One region of the Gordonia sp. HS-NH1 genome, then DNA from elsewhere that is predicted to be linked to it. Evidence: riboswitches for the same ligand, from Rfam matches in the RefSeq annotation. Region 1 holds a riboswitch; the other holds the start of a gene.
The links. A riboswitch is a leader RNA that binds a small molecule or an ion and turns the genes downstream of it on or off. The one in region 1 is predicted to bind cobalamin.

Region 1 (4,815 bases):
CCGTGGTTCTCGAGGACGTTGCGCATGATCTCGGCGGCGTCGATGTTGAGCGGGCTCGACACCCACATCGCGTACGGCAGGTTCACGAATCGGTTCTCGCGCACCGCCTTGAGGTTTCGGCTCGCCGGGTTCGACCGGAGCGCGGCGATCTTCTCGTCGACCGACTGGCCGGGATAGTCGACGAACACGATGACGTCGGGGTCGGCGGTGGTGAGGCGTTCCCAGCTGACGGCGGTCCAGGTGTCCTGGATGTCCTCCGTCGCGTTGCGGGCGCCGGCGGCGTCGAGAATGCCCTGCGGGCCGCCGTAGGACCCCGAGGAGAAGATGGTGTCGGACACGCTGTCGAAGACGAAGACCGTGGGCTTGTCGGCCGGTTGCGGAGCGGCGCGGAGCTTTTCGAGGCGATCGGACACTTCGTCGGCCGCAGCGGCGCCCTGATCCGGGTTGCCGGTGATGGTGCCGATGTTGCGCAGATCGGTGTCGAGCGCGACCCACGGGTCCATGGTGCCGCGCTGGGCCTCGCCTTCCACCTGCCGGCATGCCTCGGACAGCTGGTACACGTCGATGCCGTGGGAGGCGAGGATCTCCGGCGTGATCCCGCGGGATTCGCTCATACCGTAGTTGTATCCGGCATAGAGCACCTGGGGTTCGGCCGCGACGATGTTCTCGAGAGTGGGGCGTTCGGCCGCGACCTCGTTGAGCGTGTCCACCTGAGGTCCGTACTCGAGCCGCAGGACGTCTTTGTCGCGGGCGAGCGCACTGACCGCCACCATGCTGTCCCGGGCGCCCGCCGCCAGTGCGATCGCGATCATGCCGCCGTCGTTGACGAACAGTCGATCGAGGGGCTGGGGGAATGCGACGTCGGTTCCGCAATTGGTCACGGTCACAGTGTTTTCCGACGCGGCGGTGCTGTCGGCTCCGCAGGCGGTGACAGCGCCCAGGGTCAACGCGGCGACCAGGACGCCTAGGGTCGGGTGGATTCGGAAGGTACGTGTACTCAAGGGTTTTCCTCTCACGGGGTGACTTTCGTCAGAGCTCGGGGGACAGGCGGGTTCGGGGCACAGATGAGGACGGGGTGTCGAGCAGCAGGTGCGGCAGACCCGTCGACGGGTGCGTGACGACAGTCCCGGACACCTCGAAGACGTTGGCCAGCAGATCCGGCGTCAAGACCTCGACAGGTCGGCCGTGGGCGACCACACCACCATCGGAAACCACTGCGACGGAATCGAAGTGGCGTAGCACGAGGTCGAGGTCGTGCATCGCCGCGAGGACGGTGGCGTCGAGTTCGTCGAGGATGTCCATCAGCCGGAGGCGCCAGGCGGCGTCCAGGTGATTGGTGGGTTCGTCGAGCACCAGGATCGGGGTCTGCTGTGCGAGTGCACGGGCGAGCACGACGCGATGGCGTTCGCCGCCGGACAGGGTGGTGCACGAGCGGGTGCCCCAGCCGTCGAGGCCGACCCGCGCCAGCACGTCGGCGACCACCGTCGAGTCGTCGGAACTCCCCGTGGACCAGGCCGACCGGTACGGGGTCCGGCCGAGTCCGACCGCTTCGGCGACGGTCAGTTCGGCGGAGGGCTGTTCTTCCTGACCGACCACCGCGATCGACCGCGCGCGTTGCCGTGACGGGATGCGGTGCAGATCGTCGCCGCCCACGTCGATGGTGCCGGCGACCGGGCGTTCGAGACCGCACAGCGTGCGCAGCAGGGTGGTCTTGCCCGAGCCGTTGGGACCCACGATCGCCAGTCGGGTGCCCGCCGGGACGTCGAGGTGGACAGCGCGCAGGATGACGCGCCCGCCTCGCCGGCACGCGAGTGCGTTCGCGCGCAACGCCATCGACGGGTGTCGGGGTGCGACGGTCATGAGCCCCCGCCGAACACGTACTGGCGTCGACCCATGAGGAACAGGAAGATCGGTGCGCCGATCAGCCCCGTCACGATACCGAGGGGCATCTCCCGAGGCGCGGCGGCGACCCGGGAGATGACGTCGACCCACACCAGGAACAGCGCCCCGCCGCAGACCGCCACCGGCAGCATCGCGCGGTGGGTGGCGCCGACGAGCAACCGGGCGGCGTGGGGAACGATGAGCCCGACGAAACCGATCCCGCCCGCCACCGCGACGAGGACGCCGACGAGGACGCCTTGAATCCCGAACAGCGCGTTGCGCATCGCGCGGACCGGTACCCCCAGTGACGTCGCGGTGTCCGTGCCGGCCGCGTAGGCGTCGAGCCACGAATGGATCGCGAGCATCGCCATCACGGTGACCAGCACGACCACCCCCGCGATCTGCACCTTCGCCCACGTGGCGCCGGCGACGCTGCCCAGCATCCAGAACATCACGTTGTCGGCGGCGTGCGGATCGGCGGCGGTGAACACGAGCAGCGACGAGAGCGCCATGAAGGCCGACGACAACACGACGCCGGAGAGGATGAGTCGCAGCGCGGTCAACCCGCCCTGCGCGCGGGCGACCAGGTACACCGTGACGGTGGCCGCGAGTGCGCCGAGAAGCGCCCCGCCGGACAGCGACCACACCCCGAGGCCGGCCAGCACACCGAGGGTCATGACGGCGGTGGCCCCGACTGCCGCACCTGCCGACACGCCCAGCAGGTAGGGCTCGGCCAGCGGGTTGCGGACCAGGGCCTGCATGAGAGCGCCGGCCAGTGCGAGGCCGGCGCCGACGAGCGCGGCCAGGACGGACCTGGGGAGACGGAGATCCCAGATGATCACGGCGTGCGCGGTGTCGGGTTCCGCACCGGTCAGGCGACCGACGACGGTCTGCCACACGTCGGCGACGGGAATGGTCTCGGCGCCGAACGCCGTGGCCAGGGCGATGCTGAGGAGGGTGAGGACGAGCAGAACTGCGGCTAGCGGCGTCGAACGGAGTCGCCGAACCGGCGGAGCGGTGGCGATCTCGGTCGTGCCGACGGTACGACGGGACACGGCGGGTACGGCCTTACGGTCTGGGTATCTGTGCGCGAGATACACGGTGGACTCGAGCGAGAGCGGTGGGTATTCGGACTCGGGTTCGTCCGGAACCGGCGCCTTCCCGGGTCTCCCCAGTGGCTTCGTGCCGGTTCCGTCCCCCATACCGCTGCGCGCCAGTCCTGGATTCGCACCAGGTTCCCCGGCACCCGCGCGTGCAGGTGCGACCGTTCTCGGTCGTGAGGCTATCAACATCCACCCGAGCCGGGCGCGGCGCGGGTCGGTCGCCGTGCCCGGACATCCCGGGTGACACCGCCTAGGCTGGACGCGACGACCTGGCGACGTGACGGCGGAAACGGTGAACCGATGAATGCACGAGACACGAAACTGGCCATCATCGGGGCGGGTGCGGTGGGTACCGCGATCGCCTACTCATCCCTCATCCGCGGGGTGGCGCGGACGATCGCGCTCCTCGACATCAACGCGGCCAAGGTGACCGCCGAAGTGCTCGACATGTCCCACGGACTCGAGTTCGTCCCGCGGGCGGACATCATCGGATCCGACGACGTGTCGGTGTGCGCGGACGCCGACGTCGTGGTGTTCACCGCGGGTGCGAAGCAGAAGCCCGGCCAGTCCCGCCTCGAATTGGCCGAGGCGACAATAGGTCTGACCCGCGCCATCCTCCCGGGTGTCTTGGAGGTGGCCCCTGACGCCATTTATGTGATGGTCACGAATCCGGTCGACATCGTCACCTACGCCGCTCAGGAGATCAGCGGTCTCTCACCCAGCCAGGTCTTCGGTTCGGGCACCGTGCTCGACTCGTCGCGGTTGCGATTCCTCCTCGCACAGCACTGCGGCGTGGCGGTGCAGAGCGTGCACTCCTACATCGCCGGCGAGCACGGCGACACCGAGATCCCGCTGTGGAGTTCGGCGACGATCGGTGGGGTGCCGCTGACGTCGTGGACACCGCTGCCCGGCCGGCCGGCGCTGGATGCCGTTGCGCGCGAACGCATCCACCACGAGGTCGTGCACGCCGCCTACACCATCATCGAGGGCAAGGGTGCCACGAACTATGCCATCGGGCTCGCCGCGACGCGGATCGTCGAAGCCATCGTGAACAACGAGCACCGGGTGCTGCCGGTGTCGACACGCGCCGACGGCATCGAGGGGCTCGAGGGTGTGTGCCTGTCGTTGCCGACCGTCGTCGACCGAGGCGGTGCGCAGACCCGGCTCGACGTCCCGCTGTCGGACTCGGAACGCGCGGGACTGCTGGCGTCGGCGGAGACGCTGCGAGCGATGCAGGCGCGATTCGGGTTGTAGGACCTAGACGGGCACGCTTGCGCGCAGGAACTCGAGCTGGTCGGCGACGACCTGCTCGAAGTCGTCGCCGACGTAGATGTCGAAGTGGCCCACCGGATACCGGATCACCCGGGCCCGCGGCGCGCGGCGCGCGTATTTGACCGTCGGGCGCGCGGGAGCCACGGTGTCCCCGTCGCACACGCACAGCAGGGTCGGGCAGTCGAGGTCTTTGAGCGCCCGGCCGGGGGAGTGCAACGGGATCGTCAGGCCGACCCGGGCGGCGACCTCGTTGGGCAGCTCGAGGCCCTCGGGGATGAGCGGCAGATATCCCGACACCGCGTCCGGGGCCGTCATCAGCGCCGCGGTTCGCGGTTCGCCCGCGAGCCCCACGGTCACCGGCGGCCGGCCGAATGCCGACCCGACGATGTCGGCGAGCGCGCGCACGGTCACCTTCGCGCCGGACACCACACCCAGCGCGGCGGTCGACGCGATCCCGCTGGTGAACGGGCACTGGGAGATCACTGCGGCGACCCGACCGTCGCGGCGACCAGCCACGAGGACATGTCCTTCGCCGAAAGAGGTGCCCCACAACACGATT
Region 2 (4,815 bases), on a different contig from region 1:
CATGGCGTCGACACCGAAGCTCGACAGCAGTTTGCGCGTGATGTCATAGGGCGGCAGGACGCCGGACTCGAGCTCGTCGAGATGTGGCCGGATCTCCTTGTCGATGAACGCCCGCAGGGCGTCCCGAACCATCAGATCTTCATCGGACCACTCGAACATCGTCACACTCCCAGACCGGTGTCCGCCCGGGGGCGAACATGTTTCAGTTTCGTCGTCCCCAACTGTGTCAGGAGTCACTGCCGATGTCTAGGTACGTGGTCGCGAATCTGTTCCTTTCACACGTCGGCGCAGGTGTACAGCGTCGCCGGGCGCACCTCGTGCGCGAAGAACCGTCCCGCATCGGTGCACAGCAGCGCCTGCGCCACCGGCATCGCCACCACCACACACCGATCGCCGTGGCGCGTCTGCGCGGCGCGCCAGGCGTGGACGCGGTCGACGAAATCGGAGACGCTCTCGCCCCCATGCGGCCGTGCTCCCGGGTCGGCGAACCACCCGCCGAGTTCGGCCGGATCGATGTCCTCCGGGGTACGGCCCGCCCACGTCCCGACGTCCAGGGTCCGCAGCGCGTCGTCGACGACGAGGTCTGGTGTCGAACCGAGCAACTCGGCGGTCTCCCGGGTCGAGACCTCCGGCCCGCAGGTGTCGACGGATCGGGTCACCGACGCGGCGAGCCGCAGGACGGATGAACGGCCGCGCTCGTCCAGGACCGGATCACCGCCGAATCGCACCGACCGATTCGGGCCGGTGCGACCGGCGGTGATGATGTCCATGTGACCGATCGCCTCAGCCCTGCGAGGACACCGCCGGTGCGCGATCGGCGGTCCGCGATCGCGCCATCGCCCCCAGAAGCAAGGCGAAGACAACGGTGAGGACCGTCCAGAGGATCACCTGGTTGGCGATCGCGTACACCCGGAAATCTCCGATCACGTCACCGGGGAAACCGGGGAACACGATCTGGCCGGCGTCGTTGCGGACCGGTTCGGGGACCTCGCTGAACGACGGCGAGAACGCGAGCACGATCGCGACCCCGACCAGGTAGGCCGCGGTGCCGGCGACCGCCGAGATCAATCCGCCGATCCGCGGGCGCAGCCAGAGTGCGAGGACGACCGCCGCGATCGCGAGGATCACCGACGCGACGGTGATGGTGAGAAAGGCCCCGGTTCGTTCGCCGATCGTTTCGTCGTCGCCGACGGCGGGCGGGTTCGCCGGGTAGGCGAAGAACGGCACGGCGAACACGGCCACGAAACCGATCCCGCCCAGCGCGCCGGCGACCGCTCGCGGATCGGTGGCCGGGTGACGGCTGCCGAGGTAGCTCCACAGCACGGTGAACGCCACCGCGAAGAACGCACCCATACACAGGGCGAAGACGACGTTGCCGACGCCGGCACCGAGGTTCTCCTGCATCGCGCGTGTGAACAGCTCACCGCCCTCACCGTGGGTGTGGCCGCCCGGCTCGGCAGCGTGGGCCAGCGCCTCCTCAGCCTCCGATCGGGCGCCCTCGTAGTCGACGGCCTTGCCGACCACCGGCTCGAGGTAGAACCGGGCGAACACGAACGAGACGATTCCTGCGATCAGACCTGCGAGCAGGCCGGCGCCGATGAACTTCTTTTCCATATTGAGTTCGACTTCCTGTCGGTGTGGCCGGCGAGGCCGGCTCAGTGGCAGGGGAAGCCGAGGAAGTGACGGGCGTCGTGCACGAACTCGTGCACGTGGGTGTCGGAACCGAAGACGGACACGACACCCTGGTCGTACCCGAGGAAGTAGTAGGCGAGTCCGGCCAACAGCACGGTCAGGCTCAGCCAGAGGGCGGTGCTCGCGACCGAGAGGTTCGGTACGGCCAGGGCACGGGCCGGTGCGGCCTGTGCAACCGCGGTGGTACGAGGAGCTGTCATGGTGGGTCCTTTCGCCGATCTCGCGTCGGAGAGTCCGTGGATATGATGCACGCCGGCACGGCATCCTGACTCACGTCTCCCCGTCACCGTCGAAACGTCGACCGCGTCGATGGGCAGCGTTCACAGTGGCGCGACCGTTCCGGACTCTCACCGGATTCCCCGTACAGGCGTGGGATGACTGTATACCGCGTCCTGTCGTACGCGTGCGACATAGTGGAGAGATGCCCCGCGCTTCGGTGCTCGACCGCTTCACCGCCCCCACCCGACGATGGTTCACGGGCGCGTTCACCTCGCCCACGGCCGCGCAGAAGGGCGCCTGGACCTCCATCGCCGACGGCGCGAACACCCTGGTCATCGCGCCGACCGGGTCGGGCAAGACCCTGGCGGCGTTCCTCTGGGCCCTCGACCGGCTCGCCGCCGACCCCGACAGCCGTCCCGCGGGCACCAAGGTCGTCTACATCTCGCCACTGAAGGCACTGGCCGTCGACGTCGAGCGCAACCTCCGCGCGCCGTTGACCGGCATCACCCGCGCCGCCCAGGAACTCAATCTCCCGGAGCCGAACATCACCGTGGGCGTTCGTTCGGGCGACACCTCGGCCGCCGACCGGCGCGCCCTGGTCAAGACCCCACCCGACATCCTCATCACGACCCCGGAGTCGCTGTACCTGATGCTCACCTCGGCCGCGCGGGAGAGCCTCACCGGTGTGGAGGCGATCATCGTCGACGAGGTGCACGCGGTCGCCGCGACCAAACGCGGCACTCACCTCGCGCTGACCCTGGAACGCCTCGACGAGCTGTTGGACAAGCCCGCCCAGCGGATCGGACTCTCGGCGACCGTCCGTCCGCCGGGGGTGGTGGCGGGGTTCCTGTCCGGCGCCGCGCCGTGTCAGGTGGTCAAACCCAAAGCCGACAAGACGTTCGACCTGCGCGTCGACGTCCCCGTCGAGGACATGGCCAACATCCCGCCCCCGGTGTCCGATGCCGATCCCGCCGCGCTGGACGACGCGTTCTCGCCGACCGCCGGTTCGCTGTGGCCGTACGTCGAGGCCTCGATCGTCGACCAGATCGAGGCCAACCGGGCGACGATCGTCTTCGCCAACTCGCGACGGCTGGCCGAGAAACTCACCGCCCGGCTCAACGAGATCCACGCCGAACGCCACGGCGAACCGGCCGAACCGACCGGCAATCCGTCGGTCGCCGGCGGTGCCCCGGCGTTCGTGATGGGCAGCGGCGCGAGCTCCGGCGCGGAGCCGGTGCTCGCCCGCGCACACCACGGCTCGGTCAGCAAGGAGCAGCGCGCCCAGATCGAGGACGACCTGAAGGCCGGACGACTCTCGTGCGTGGTGGCCACCAGCTCACTCGAACTCGGTATCGACATGGGCGCGGTCGATCTCGTGATCCAGGTGGAGTCGCCGCCGTCGGTCGCCAGCGGACTGCAGCGGATCGGTCGCGCGGGACACCAGGTTGGCGAGATCAGCCAGGGCATCCTCTACCCGAAGCACCGCACCGACCTGCTGCACTGCACCGTGACCGTCAGCCGGATGCTCGACGGGGCGATCGAGGAGATCAAGGTTCCCCAGAACCCCCTCGACATCCTCGCCCAGCAGACCATCGCGGCCGCAGCGGTCGACGACCTCGAGGTGGACCACTGGTACGACGTGGTGCGGCGAGCGGCGCCCTACCGCGAACTGGGCCGAGGCGTCTTCGACGCGACCCTCGACCTGATCGCGGGACGTTTCCCGTCCGACGAGTTCGCTGAGCTGCGCCCCCGGGTCAACTGGGACCGCGACGCCGGAGTCATCACCGGCCGCCGCGGAGCCCAGCGCCTCGCGGTCACCTCGGGCGGTTCGATCCCCGACCGCGGCCTGTTCGGCGTGTTCATGGTCGGCGAGAAGGCCACTCGCGTGGGCGAACTCGACGAGGAGATGGTCTACGAGTCGCGGGTCGGCGATGTGTTCGCCCTGGGGGCGACCAGCTGGCGAATCGAGGACATCACCCACGACCGCGTCCTGGTCTCGCCCGCGTTCGGTCAGCCGGGCCGGTTGCCGTTCTGGATCGGCGACGCGAAAGGACGACCCGCCGAACTCGGGGCCGCGATCGGCGCGTTCACCCAGTCGATCGCCGATCCCGGGAAGCTCGACGACCACGCGGATCGCCTGGGACTGACCGAGAACGCCCGCACCAACCTCGCGACACTCATCGCCGAACAGCGCGAGGCGACCGGCCACCTGCCCACCGACCGCACGCTGGTCGTCGAACGGTTTCGCGACGAGCTCGGCGACTGGCGAGTGATCCTGCACTCCCCCTACGGTTTACGTGTCCACGCACCATGGGCGAGTGCCATCTCGCAGCGGCTGCTGGAGACGCTGGGGATCGAAGGCGCGACCACGGCCTCCGACGACGGCATCATCCTGCGCATGCCCGACACCGACGACGCCCCACCCGGAGCGGACATGTTCCTCCTCGACCCGGACGAGGTCGAGCAACTCGTGACCGACGGGCTCGCCGACTCGTCGATGTTCGCGTCCCGGTTCCGCGAATGTGCCGCACGCGCACTGCTGTTGCCCCGACGGGATCCGGGGCGGCGCGCCCCGCTGTGGCAACAACGGCAGCGCAGCGCGCAACTGCTGTCCGTCGCATCGAAGTTCCCCGATTTCCCGATCGTGCTCGAGGCGGTTCGCGAATGCCTGCAGGACGTCTACGATCTCCCCGCGCTCCTCGATCTGCTGACCCGCATCCGCACGCGCCGGATCCGGGTCGTGGAGACCGAGACACAGAGCCCGTCTCCCTTCGCCGCCTCGCTGCTTTTCGGGTACGTGGGGGCGTTCATGTACGCCGACGACGCTCCGCTCGCCGAGCGCCGAGCGGCCGCACTCTCCCTCGACACCAGCCTGCTCGCACAACTGCTCGGACGCGTCGACCT

Region 2: it holds a riboswitch for cobalamin, as region 1 does, so the genes downstream of both, AMD30_RS06495 (CbtB domain-containing protein) here and AMD30_RS21425 (FecCD family ABC transporter permease) in region 1, are expected to answer to the same signal.

Annotation. Positions count from the first base shown of each region.
Region 1 is NZ_LIYC01000047.1:264-5,078, forward strand. It holds gene AMD30_RS21415 (ABC transporter substrate-binding protein) at 1-947, opposite strand, end outside; gene AMD30_RS21420 (ABC transporter ATP-binding protein) at 1,030-1,860, opposite strand; gene AMD30_RS21425 (FecCD family ABC transporter permease) at 1,857-2,936, opposite strand; cobalamin riboswitch at 2,984-3,165, opposite strand; gene AMD30_RS21430 (L-lactate dehydrogenase) at 3,285-4,238, shown strand; gene AMD30_RS21435 (alpha/beta hydrolase) at 4,242-4,815, opposite strand, start outside.
Region 2 is NZ_LIYC01000005.1:183,549-188,363, forward strand. It holds gene AMD30_RS06480 (acyl-CoA dehydrogenase family protein) at 1-159, opposite strand, end outside; gene AMD30_RS06485 (histidine phosphatase family protein) at 276-770, opposite strand; gene AMD30_RS06490 (CbtA family protein) at 784-1,614, opposite strand; gene AMD30_RS06495 (CbtB domain-containing protein) at 1,656-1,892, opposite strand; cobalamin riboswitch at 1,930-2,097, opposite strand; gene AMD30_RS06500 (ATP-dependent helicase) at 2,114-4,815, shown strand, end outside.